Linked DNA regions of Azospirillum brasilense. Each later gene encodes a partner of the first gene's protein in a complex. Links are inferred from orthologs where the notes say so. Each region holds a gene or a part of one and is shown in the gene's direction. Other genes may lie near its edges.

Evidence for each region.
Region 2: the proteins of trxB (region 1) and trxA are in contact, whole or in part, in a crystal structure (PDB 1F6M), measured with the Escherichia coli proteins. The link is inferred for Azospirillum brasilense from one-to-one orthologs.

Annotation. Positions count from the first base shown.
Region 1 is NZ_CP032345.1:2,117,529-2,123,743, reverse strand. What follows is about bases 1,637-4,567. They hold trxB (thioredoxin-disulfide reductase), read left to right. Parts: upstream 1,637-2,574; coding sequence 2,575-3,561; downstream 3,562-4,567. Other genes in these bases: D3869_RS10250 (Dps family protein), read right to left, coding at 4,233-4,567; D3869_RS10255 (DoxX family protein), read right to left, coding at 3,598-4,074; D3869_RS10265 (2OG-Fe(II) oxygenase), read left to right, coding at 1,783-2,427; D3869_RS10270 (2OG-Fe(II) oxygenase), read left to right, coding at 1,637-1,760. In the rest of the region: D3869_RS10275 (mitochondrial fission ELM1 family protein), read left to right, coding at 11-940; more of D3869_RS10270, read left to right, coding at 1,104-1,636; more of D3869_RS10250, read right to left, coding at 4,568-4,700; D3869_RS10245 (cache domain-containing protein), read right to left, coding at 4,940-5,431; D3869_RS10240 (ketopantoate reductase family protein), read left to right, coding at 5,676-6,215.
Region 2 is NZ_CP032345.1:1,401,649-1,406,136, forward strand. Bases 1-2,847 are described here. They hold trxA (thioredoxin TrxA), read left to right. Parts: upstream 1-1,185; coding sequence 1,186-1,509; downstream 1,510-2,847. Other genes in these bases: addA (double-strand break repair helicase AddA), read left to right, coding at 1-974; gcvA (transcriptional regulator GcvA), read left to right, coding at 1,828-2,724; D3869_RS06845 (DUF1127 domain-containing protein), read left to right, coding at 2,829-2,847. In the rest of the region: more of D3869_RS06845, read left to right, coding at 2,848-3,026; D3869_RS06850 (fructosamine kinase family protein), read right to left, coding at 3,030-3,893; D3869_RS06855 (low molecular weight protein-tyrosine-phosphatase), read right to left, coding at 3,890-4,363; D3869_RS06860 (NAD-dependent deacylase), read left to right, coding at 4,433-4,488. UniProt on the Escherichia coli protein: Participates in various redox reactions through the reversible oxidation of its active center dithiol to a disulfide and catalyzes dithiol-disulfide exchange reactions.

The DNA of each region.
Region 1 (6,215 bases):
CAAGCCCGGCATGGAAAACCAGTGCATCGGCCTTGCCGAGGCGCTGGGCCTCACCCCCGTCGTGAAGCGCGTGCGGCTGCGCAGCCCGTGGCGTCAGCTCAGCCCCTTCCTGCGGCTGGGCAACCGCTTCGCCGCCGGGCCGGAGGGCGATCCCATCCGCGCGCCCTGGCCCGACCTGATGATCGGCTCGGGTCGCCAGGCCATCGCGCCGCTGCTGGCCGCCAGCAAGCAGTCGCGCGGGCGGACCTTCACCGTCTACATCCAGGACCCGCAGATCAACCCGCGCCATTTCGGCCTCGTCGTGGTGCCCCGCCACGACCGGCTGCGCGGCCCCAACGTCATGGCCACCCGCGGCGCCCTGCACCGCGTGACCCCCAAACTGCTGGCCGAGGCCGCGCAGCGCCACGCCCCCCGGCTCGCCGACCTGCCGCACCCGCGGGTCGCCGTGCTGATCGGCGGCACCAACGGCGTCTACGCCCTGACCCCGACCATCATGGGCGACGTCGCGGAGAAGCTGTCGGAGCTGGCCCGCAGCAAGGGGGCCGGGCTGATGGTCACGCCGTCGCGCCGCACCGGCGCCGACAACGAGGCGATCCTGCGCGCGCGCCTGAACGGCCTGCCGGCGGAGGTGTGGGACGGCACCGGCGAGAACCCCTATTTCGCCTATCTCGGGCTGGCCGACGCGGTGGTGGTGACCTGCGACAGCGTGTCGATGACTTCGGAGGCCTGCTCCACCGGAAAGCCGGTCTATGTGATCGAGCTTGAGGGCGGCTCGCCCAAGTTCCGCAGCTTCCACGAGGAACTCTACAAGGAGGGCATCACCCGGCCCTTCACCGGCGCCCTGGAACACTGGACCTACCCAACGTTGGATGACACCCGGCAAGTCGCCGAGGAGTTGCGCCATCGCCTCATGGCCCACCGCGCCAAGCACAGCGCCTGAAATCCAGGATACAGGGCGCTTCGCGATGCCGCAACGCATCGCCGTATGCTTGCGCTGTTCAGGGGGAATCCTGTCAAACGGTTCATGAACTCTAATTCATTTAGCGCGTGTGCCGCCCCATGGTAATTCGCTTCTGCCGCTGGGACGCATTGGATCTTTTCGCATGGTTTCGCCTGACGCGGTCCAGGATGCCTTCATCCGCTGCCTGGACAACGCCCCGACCCGGGATGAGCCCTATCGCCACTGGCTGCTGTCGCGCGCTCTTCCCGATGAGGCCGCGGACGGCATCGCCGGCCTGCCCTGGGCGCCGCCACCGGTCGGCGACACCATGGGCAAGCGCGACACCAACAACGCCACCCGCAGCTATTTCTGCGCCCGCAGCCGGGCCGAGCACCCCGTCTGCGACGCGGTCGCCACGGCCTTCCAGCGGCGGGCGGTGACGGAGGCGATCGAGCGGACCTGCGGCGTCGATCTGGCCGGCACCTCGCTGCGCATCGAATACTGCCAGGACACCGACGGCTTCTGGCTGGAGCCGCACACCGACATCGGCGTCAAGAAGTTCACGATGCTGATCTATCTCTCCAAGGGGCCGGACTGCGCCGGCTGGGGCACCGACGTGCTGGACGCCACCCGCACCGTCGTCACCCGCGCGCCCTACGCCTTCAACGGGGGATTGGTCTTCGTTCCCGGAACGAACACGTGGCATGGCTTCGCCCCGCGCCCGATCCGCGGCGTGCGCAAGTCGATCATCGTGAACTATGTCGGCCCGGAATGGCGCGCCCGCCACGAGCTCGCCTTCCCCGACACGCCCGTGGCCTGAGCTGCCGTCTGGAGACCGCCCCATGTCCACGCCCGCCTCCATGCTGGATCTGGACCGCTTCCGCGCCACCCCGCTGCAGCACGAGCCGTTCGACTTCCTCTGCGTCCCCGGCTTCGTGAAGCGGGAGCATCTGGAGGCCCTGCACCGCGACTACCCCAAGGTGGACAAGCCCGGCTCGATCCCGCTCGGCGTCTTTCCGCAGGGGCCGGCCTTCGACGCGCTGATCGAGGAGCTGCGCGGCGCGGCGGTCTGCCAGGCCTTCTCGGAGAAGTTCGGTCTGGACCTGTCGCGCTACCCGACCATGTTCACCGCCCGCGGCATGTGCCGGGCGACCGACGGCAGGATCCACCCCGATTCGGCCAGCAAGATCGTCACCGTCCTGATCTACATGAACCCGCCCTGGGAGGCGTCGGGCGGGCGCCTGCGCGTGCTGCGCAGCCCGAACCTGGAGGATTACGCCGCCGAGGTGCCGCCGGACGAGGGCACGCTGCTGTGCTTCCGCCGCTCCGACACCTCCTGGCACGGGCACCATTCCTTCGAGGGCCGGCGCCGCGCGGTGCAGATGAACTGGGTCCGCAACAGCGTCTACATCTGGCACGAGCAGTGGCGTCACCGCGTCGGCGCCTGGCTGAAGAACCGGACGGCGGCCGCGCCGGCGCGCCGCTGAGGGGCGTTCCCCGGACGGCCGGGGTGAAACATCGTCTCCATGATGGGCCGGCATGGCAGGCTTTCCGATGACAGCGGGCCGGATCTGGACCATATGTTCGGCGCGGCCCTATGGTCCGCGCCAGCCCAGATCGTGACGGACAGAGCGATGCCCAGCACCCACCACACCAAGGTTCTCATCATCGGCGCCGGTCCCGCCGGCTACACCGCGGCCATCTACGCGGCGCGCGCCAACCTGCAGCCGCTGATGGTGCAGGGCATGCAGCCGGGCGGCCAGCTCATGATCACCACCGACGTCGAGAATTATCCCGGCTTCGCCGACCCCATCCAGGGGCCGTGGCTGATGGAGCAGATGCAGAAGCAGGCCGAGCATGTCGGGACCAAGATGGTCTTCGACCTGATCACCGACGTCGACTTCAGCCAGCGCCCCTTCGTCTGTAAGGGCGACTCGGGCGACACCTACACCGCCGACAGCGTCATCATCGCGACCGGCGCCCAGGCGCGCTGGCTGGGCATCTCCAGCGAGGAGATCTACCGCGGCTTCGGCGTGTCGGCCTGCGCCACCTGCGACGGCTTCTTCTTCCGCGGCAAGGAGATCGCGGTGATCGGCGGCGGCAACTCCGCGGTGGAAGAGGCGCTGTACCTCACCAACCACGCCTCCAAGGTGACGGTCATCCACCGCCGCGACAGCTTCCGCGCCGAGCGGATCATGCAGGACCGGCTGTTCCGCAACCCCAAGATCGAGGTGGTGTGGGACAGCGTCGTCGAGGAGATCGTCGGCGAGGGCGACGGCTCGCTGGGCAACCCGCGCGGCGTCACCGGCGTGCGCGTCAAGAACGTGAAGTCGGGCGAGGAGCGGGTGATCCCGGTGGCCGGCGTCTTCGTCGCCATCGGCCATGTGCCGGCCACCGCCGTCTTCCAGGGCAAGGTGGAGACCGACTCCGAGGGCTACATCGTCACCGCCCCCGACTCGACGGCCACCAACGTGCCGGGCGTCTTCGCCGCGGGCGACGTGAAGGACAAGATCTACCGGCAGGCCGTCACCGCCGCCGGCATGGGCTGCATGGCCGCCCTGGAGGCCGAGCGCTGGCTGGCCCACCACGAGGGCGAGCCGAGCCCGGCGGGCAACTGGTAAGCCTTTTATGGAGGGGGCCGGGCGACCGGCCCCCTCCTACCGCCGGTTCATCAAGCCGTCCACGCTGAACCGCCCGGCCCCGGCGGCGATCAGCGCGAGGAAGCCGCCGATGATGGCGAGGTTCTTCATGAACTGGATGCGCTGCATCCCCTGGGCCTCCGGCGGGTAGGTCCAGTAGCGGTGGGCGATCAGCGTCGCCATGATGGTGAAGAGGACCACCGCCGCCGCGGCCAGCCGCGTCCAGGCCCCCAGCACCACGGCCAGCCCGCCGAAGCACTCCACCGCACCGCCCAGCGCGGCCAGCAGCATCGGCATGGGCAGTCCCTGCCCTTCCAGGCTCCCGGCGAACGCGCCGAGGTCCATCAGCTTGCCGAAGCCGCTCTGCACGAAGATCGCCCCGATCAGCAGCCTCGCGGCCAGCAGCAGGACATCCTGCCCGCCCGTCGCCGCCCGGTCCGCTCCCCGCACCCGGTCGTAATTGTAGGAGGCCATGGCGCCCTCTCCCGCGTCCATCGGACATCCAAGGAGAACGCGCGGCCCCACCCGGTTGTTTCCTGCCGGTTGTTTCCTGCCGGTTGTTTTGTTTGGCCCCAAAAGGACGGGGCGCCGCCCCGAAGGACGGCGCCCCGCCGAATCACAAAGTCGAATCACAAACCGCCGTTCGGCGGCGACTACTCCAGCATGGAGCGCAGCATCCAGGCGGTCTTCTCGTGGATCTGCAGGCGCTGGGTCAGCAGATCGGCGGTCGGCTGGTCGTTGGCCTCCTCGGCGGTCGGGAAGACCTTCCGGGCGGTGCGGGCGACGGCCTCATGCCCCTCGACGAGCTGGCGCAGCATCTCCTGCGCGTTCGGGACGCCCTGCTCCTCCTTGATCGAGGCGAGCTTGGTGAACTGCGAGAAGCTGCCCGGCGCCGGATAGCCGAGGGCGCGGATGCGCTCCGCCACCTCGTCCAGGGCGGTCCACAGCTCCGTGTACTGGGTCATGAACATGGTGTGGAGCGTGTTGAACATCGGCCCCGTGACGTTCCAGTGGAAGGAATGCGTCTTCAGGTACAGGGCGAAGGTGTCGGCGAGCACGTTGTTCAGGCCGTCGGCGATGGCCTTGCGGTCGGCTTCCGCGATCCCGATGTCGATCTGCATGATTTCCCAATCCTCCGAGGGGTTGTCTTCCATTCTTGGCTGCAATCGAGGCTACGCCCCGCTGCGCCCCGGGTAAAGACCCTACTTTAGAAACTTTCTAAAAAGCAGCCCTGCGCAACCCGCATGCCCCGGCGTGCCGTGAAGGCCACCCCGACAAGCTTGGGCGCGCCCGGTGCGGGTCAAGATGTGCGCCGCAACAGCGTCCGTATCAAGCGCCCCGGACACGCGGCCGCGCGCCGTCAATGGTACAGCCCGACATAGGCGACCAGATCCTGGCCCGGCACGCGCTTCACGAAGGTGGTCTTCGGCTCGATCCGGTTGCTCGCCGGATTCAGCCAGCGGTAGTCCACCCAACCCTCGCCGGCGTCGCGCGCCACCGACAGGATATCGCGGACGATGTCGCGCCCATCCGGGTCCTTGACGTTGATCACGCTCATCCCGACCCCGGCGGGCCGGGGCGGATAGACCTTCCACACCCCGGCGAAGTCGATGACCGTGACGTAGAGCGCCCCGTGCCGGAACTCGCCGTCACGGTTGAACGACGCCGCCGCTTCGTCCAGACCCCGCGTGGCGATCAGCTCCGCCGCCTTCAGCGCGATGGCGCGGACCTGCTCGCGCTCCGGATCGCCGGGCTGGGCGCGGATGCCCGCGGGATGGACCGTCGCGGCCAGAAGGGCCGCCAGCACGATCCATAAGACGCGGAGCGGCGGCGTTCGGACGAAGACGCTCATGGCAAATCCCCCGGACCGGCCAATGCGGAAGCGAGACGCGGAAAGGGGCGCCGATCGGTCCGCCCACTGTCGAAAGAAAGTCGGCCTCCGGCAATCCGCAATCCTGCGGCCTATTGCCGCAAAGTTCCGCGCGCGCCACACTGTCCCCAGCGTCCGGCACCAAAGGCCCGCCCGGCCTCCGCCGATCGATCGGCCCCATCCAACGGAGCGCGCCGGCCCGGACCGCATTTGGGAGGAGCATCGCATGCGCATCGCAATCATGGGGGCGGGCGCGGTCGGCGGCTATTTCGGGGCGCGCCTCGCGGCGACCCACGGAACCGAGGTGCATTTCATCGCGCGCGGCCGGCATCTGGAGGCCATCCGCCGCGACGGCCTGCGCATCGAAAGCGAGGCCGCCCCCCTGCACCTGACCGACGTCCGCGCGACCGACGACCCGGCGGAGGTCGGGCCGGTGGACCTCGTGCTGTTCGCCGTCAAGCTGTGGGACACCGACCGTGCCGCGGAGGCCTGCCGGCCCCTGGTGAAGCCGGGCACGGTGGTGGTCACCGTGCAGAACGGCGTCACCGGGATGGACACGCTGTGCCAGCTCCTCGGGCGGGAGCATGTGGCGGGCGGCGTCGCCCACATCGGCGCCACCATCGCCGCCCCCGGCGTGATCCGCCACACCGGGACGCTGGCCCGCCTGACCTACGGGGAACTGGACGGGCGCCCCTCGCCCCGGCTGACCGCCTTCCACGCGCTGGCCGAGGCGGCCGGGTTCGAGGCGGTGCTGTCCGCGGCGATC
Region 2 (4,488 bases), 720 kb from region 1 along the record:
CGATCCTCTGGCCCGACGAGGGCTGCGCCGTGCCGCTCTTCGCCGCTCGCCGCTCGCAGGAGGACGCGCTGTGCGCCGAGGCGCGCGCCCGCGCCAACCGCCGCCGCGACCAGGAGTACAGGCGCCTGCTGTACGTCGCCCTGACCCGCGCGGAGGACAGGCTGTACGTCTGCGGCTACCAGGGCAAGAAGGAGCCGTCCGACACCTGCTGGTACAAGCTGGTCGAGGCCGCGATGGGCGAGATCGGCGTGCCGCACCCCTTCGACTTTTCCACCCTCTGCCCGGACGGCTGGAGCGGCGAGGGCTGGCGGCTGGCCGACCCGCAGACCGCCGTGCCCAAACCGGACGGCGCCGGGGCCGGCCGCGTGCTGGCGGTGCAGGAAGCGCCGCCCTGGCTGACCGCCGCCGCCCCGGAGGAACCGGAGCCGTCGCGCCCCCTCACCCCCTCCCGCCCGGACGGGGACGAGCCAGCGATGCGCTCCCCGCTGGGCGAGGACGACGGCGCGCGCTTCAAGCGCGGCCTGCTGATCCACCGGCTGATGCAGACCCTGCCCGACCTGCCGCCCGACGCGCGGGAGGCCGCCGCCCGCCGCTACCTCGCCCGTCCCGGCCACGAGCTGACGGCGGAGCGGCAGGATGAAATCGCATCCGAAACGATGCGCGTCCTGACCGACCCGCGCTTCGCCCGCCTGTTCGGCCCCAACTCCCGCGCCGAGGTGGAGGTGGTCGGTCTGGTGACCGGGCGCGCCCTGTCGGGCCGGGTCGACCGGCTGGTGATCGAGGACGACGCGGTGTGGATCGTCGACTACAAGACCAACCGCCCGCCGCCCGTCCGGGCGGAGGACGTGCCGCCCGTCTATGTCCGCCAGATGGAGGCCTACCGCGCGGCGCTCCGCGCCATCTACCCGGACAAGGCCGTGCGCTGCGTCCTGCTGTGGACCGACACCCCGGCTTTGATGGAGCTTCCGGAGTGAGGCGCGCGCGATAGTCCGCCTTTGGAACTTTTCACCCCCGGCCGCGTTGCACGGGGCGGCGGATTGGGTTGACGAGACCGCATTCGCGCCCCGGCTTGACCGGCGAGGGGGGTCGGTCATACATTTTGCCAAATTCCACCGATGAGGGATGGGTCCGCCGCCGGTGGAAAATCGGCGCGGCGGTGCCCCTGAACCCAGGCATAGAGGTCACATGAGCGATCCCATCAAGGTCACCGACGACAGCTTCGAGCAGGACGTGCTGAAGGCCGACGGTCCGGTCCTGGTCGATTTCTGGGCGGAGTGGTGCGGCCCCTGCAAGATGATTGCTCCCGCGCTCGACGACCTCGCCAAGGAGTATGGCGGCAAGGTCACCGTCGCCAAGCTGAACATCGACGACAACCCCGGCACCCCGACCAAGTACGGCGTGCGCGGCATCCCGACGCTGATGCTGTTCAAGAACGGCAACGTCGCCGCCACCAAGATCGGCGCCCTGCCGAAGACCGCCCTGTTCACGTGGGTCGACGAAGCTCTCTGAGCCCCGCCCCCCGGACGATCGAAAAGCCCCGCCCCTTCGGCGGGGCTTTTTGTTTGGGCACTGCAAGACCAATTTCCTCTCCCCTCCGGGGAGAGGGTCAGGGTGAGGGGGCAGCGTGGGCATCAAGCCCACGCCAGGGGATTGCCAAGGGGCAGCATGCCCCTTGGCGGTGCGCGGCAAGCGCACCGGCCCCCTCACCCTCCCCACGCCTACGGCGCGGGTCCCCTCCCTCTCCCCAGGGGGGCGAGGGCTCTTTGCTCCGGTGGTTGAGGACATTCCCTTGCAGCCAATACGCCAACACCGCAGACTGCGCGGGCCATGGCCTACCGTCTGCCGCCCCTCAACACCCTGCGCCTGTTCGAGGCCGCCGGCCGCCACCAGAGCTTCAAGGCGGCGGCGGAAGAATTGCACCTGACGCCCAGCGCGGTCAGCCACGGCATCCAGACGTTGGAGGACTGGCTGGGGGTGGAGCTGTTCCTGCGCGGCAACCGCAGCCTGTCGCTGACCCCCGCCGGCCACGCCTACCTGCCCCGCGTGCGCGACGCGCTGCAGTCGTTGGCGCTGGCGACGGAAAGCGTGCCCGGCCGCGCGCCCAGCGGGCGGCTCTCGGTCAGCGCCGCCCCGACCTTCGCCCTGCGCTGGCTGATCCCCCGCCTGCCCGCCTTCCAGGAGCGTCACCCGGCGATCACGGTGGCGCTGGACACCGCCCATCGGGTGGTCGAGTTCCCCCGCGACGGCATCGACGTCGGCATCCGGCTGGGCCGCGGCGACTGGCCCGGTCTGGCCGCGCTGAAGCTGATGGAGGAGGACCTCGTCCCGGTGGCCGCCCCCGCCCTGGCGGCGCGCATCGCCGGCCCCGCCGACTTCGCCACCATTCCGCTGCTCCACGTCGCCGACGTGTCGGAGGACTGGACCGCCTGGGCGGAAGCCGCGGGCCTGCCGCCGTCGGCGCTGGACGACGGGCTGAAGCGCGGGTTGCGGCTGGACGCGATCCACATGGCGGTGGACGCCGCGGTGCGCGGGCTGGGCGTCATCATCGGGCGGCGCCCGACCGTCGATCCGGAGCTGGAGTCCGGCCAGCTGGTCGAGGTGATGGGGCCGCGCCTGCGCGCGAAAAGCGCCTACTGGCTGGTCACCGCCCAAGACAGCCTGCGCCGCCCGGAGGTCGCCGCCTTCCGCGCCTGGATGCGCGCGGAGTTCGCCCAGGGGCGGTGAGCCGCCTCAGGTGAAATCCGCTCACCCGACGATGAAAAGGTCCCGTTTGCGGAGCGGTCGGGGCGGCCCGATGCTGGTGTTCATCGCACACGCCGGAGGCCACCATGACGCTGCACGTCCTCCCCCGCACCACCCATTTGCCTGTCCGCCGTTTCCGCGCGCTTCTGGCCTGGATCGCCCACCTCCGCGACCAGCGCCGCCAGCGCGAGGCCTTGCTCTCCCTGTCCGACCGGGAGTTGCGGGACATCGGCATCACCCGCTACGACGCCGTCACCGAGGCGCAGAAACCGCTCTGGCGCTGAGCCTCAACCGACCAGACGCCGCACCGTCCGCTCCACCGACCCGACGTAGGAGCCGCCGAACAGCCGGACATGCACCAGCAGCGGGTAGAGGTTGTAGAGATCCCGCCGCAGTTCGAAGAAGCCCGGACGGAGGGGACGGATCTCCCCATAGCGGCGGAAGAAGGCGTCCCCGAAGGTGCCGAACAGGGTGGTGAAGGCCAGCTCGATCTCCGCGTCGGCGTGGTGCAGCGCCGGGTCGATGAAGGCCGCCACCCGCCCGCCGCGGGCCAGCACATTTCCGCCCCACAGGTCGCCATGGATCAGCGAGGGCGGCCCCGGCTCGCCGATCAGCTCCGGCAGGCGGGCGGCCAGCCGCTCCAGCCCGGCCATCAGCCCGAAGTCGATCCGCCCCTCCTCCAGCGCCTTGCGGCCCATGTGCAGAAGGCGGCGGTCGCGGAAGAAGGCGATCCAGTCCGCCGTCTCCCCGTTCGGCTGGGGCAGCGGCCCGATCAGCGTGTCGCGCGGGAAGCCGTAGCGCTCCGCCGTGATGCCGTGCAGGGCGGCGACCAGCTCCGCCGCGTGCGCCTCCACCGCCGAGGTGATGCCGCCGCCGGTGTCGATGCGGTCCATCACCAGCAGCCGGTCGTCGGCGTGATGCACCGCCGGCACCGGCAGGGCGGAGCGTTCGGCCAGATGGCGCAGCATGAAGCCCTCCGGCTCCAGCCCCGTCCCGCTTCCGGAGGCGACCTTCGCCACCAGCCGCCGGCCGTCCGCCAGGGTCACGGCCCACAGCGCCGCGTTGTGCCCGTCGGCCAGCCGGTCGAGCGACCGGACCGGGCTGCCCAGAGCCCGTTCCAGTTCGGACGGCAGGTCGGGCAAGCCGGTCACAGCCGGTCCCGCCGGATCGCCTCCAGCAGCCCCGCGGCCCCGGCCTCGCAGAGGTCCAGCACCTCGGTGAAATGCAGCCCCTCGCCGTAATAGGGGTCGGGCACCTCGCGCTTCGGCGCGTCGGGGGCGTAGTCGAGGAACAGCGCGACCGTCGCCCGGCTGTCCGCCGGGGCCATGCGCCGCAACTGCGCCAGATGCCCGCCGTCCATCGCCAGGATGTAGTCGAAGTCGGCGAAGTCCGCCGCGGTCACCTTGCGGGCGCGCAGGTCCGACAGATCCACCCCGCGCACCTTGGCGGCGCGCTGGCTGCGCGGGTCGGGCGCCTCCCCCACATGATAGCTGTGGGTGCCCGCCGAATCGGTGCCGATGCGGTCCGCCAGACCGGCTTGCCGAACCCGGTCGCGGAACACACCTTCCGCGGTGGGCGACCGGCAGATGTTGCCCGTGCACACGAACAGGACCTTGACCATCCCGGTCTCCTCCTTTCTGTTTCCCGCATCCGAGATCTAGCAGCCGTTCCCCGAACCCGCCAGGGCGCCATGACCAACGCCATTATGAGCATCGCCAATCATCTGAAACCGACCGACTCCATCGT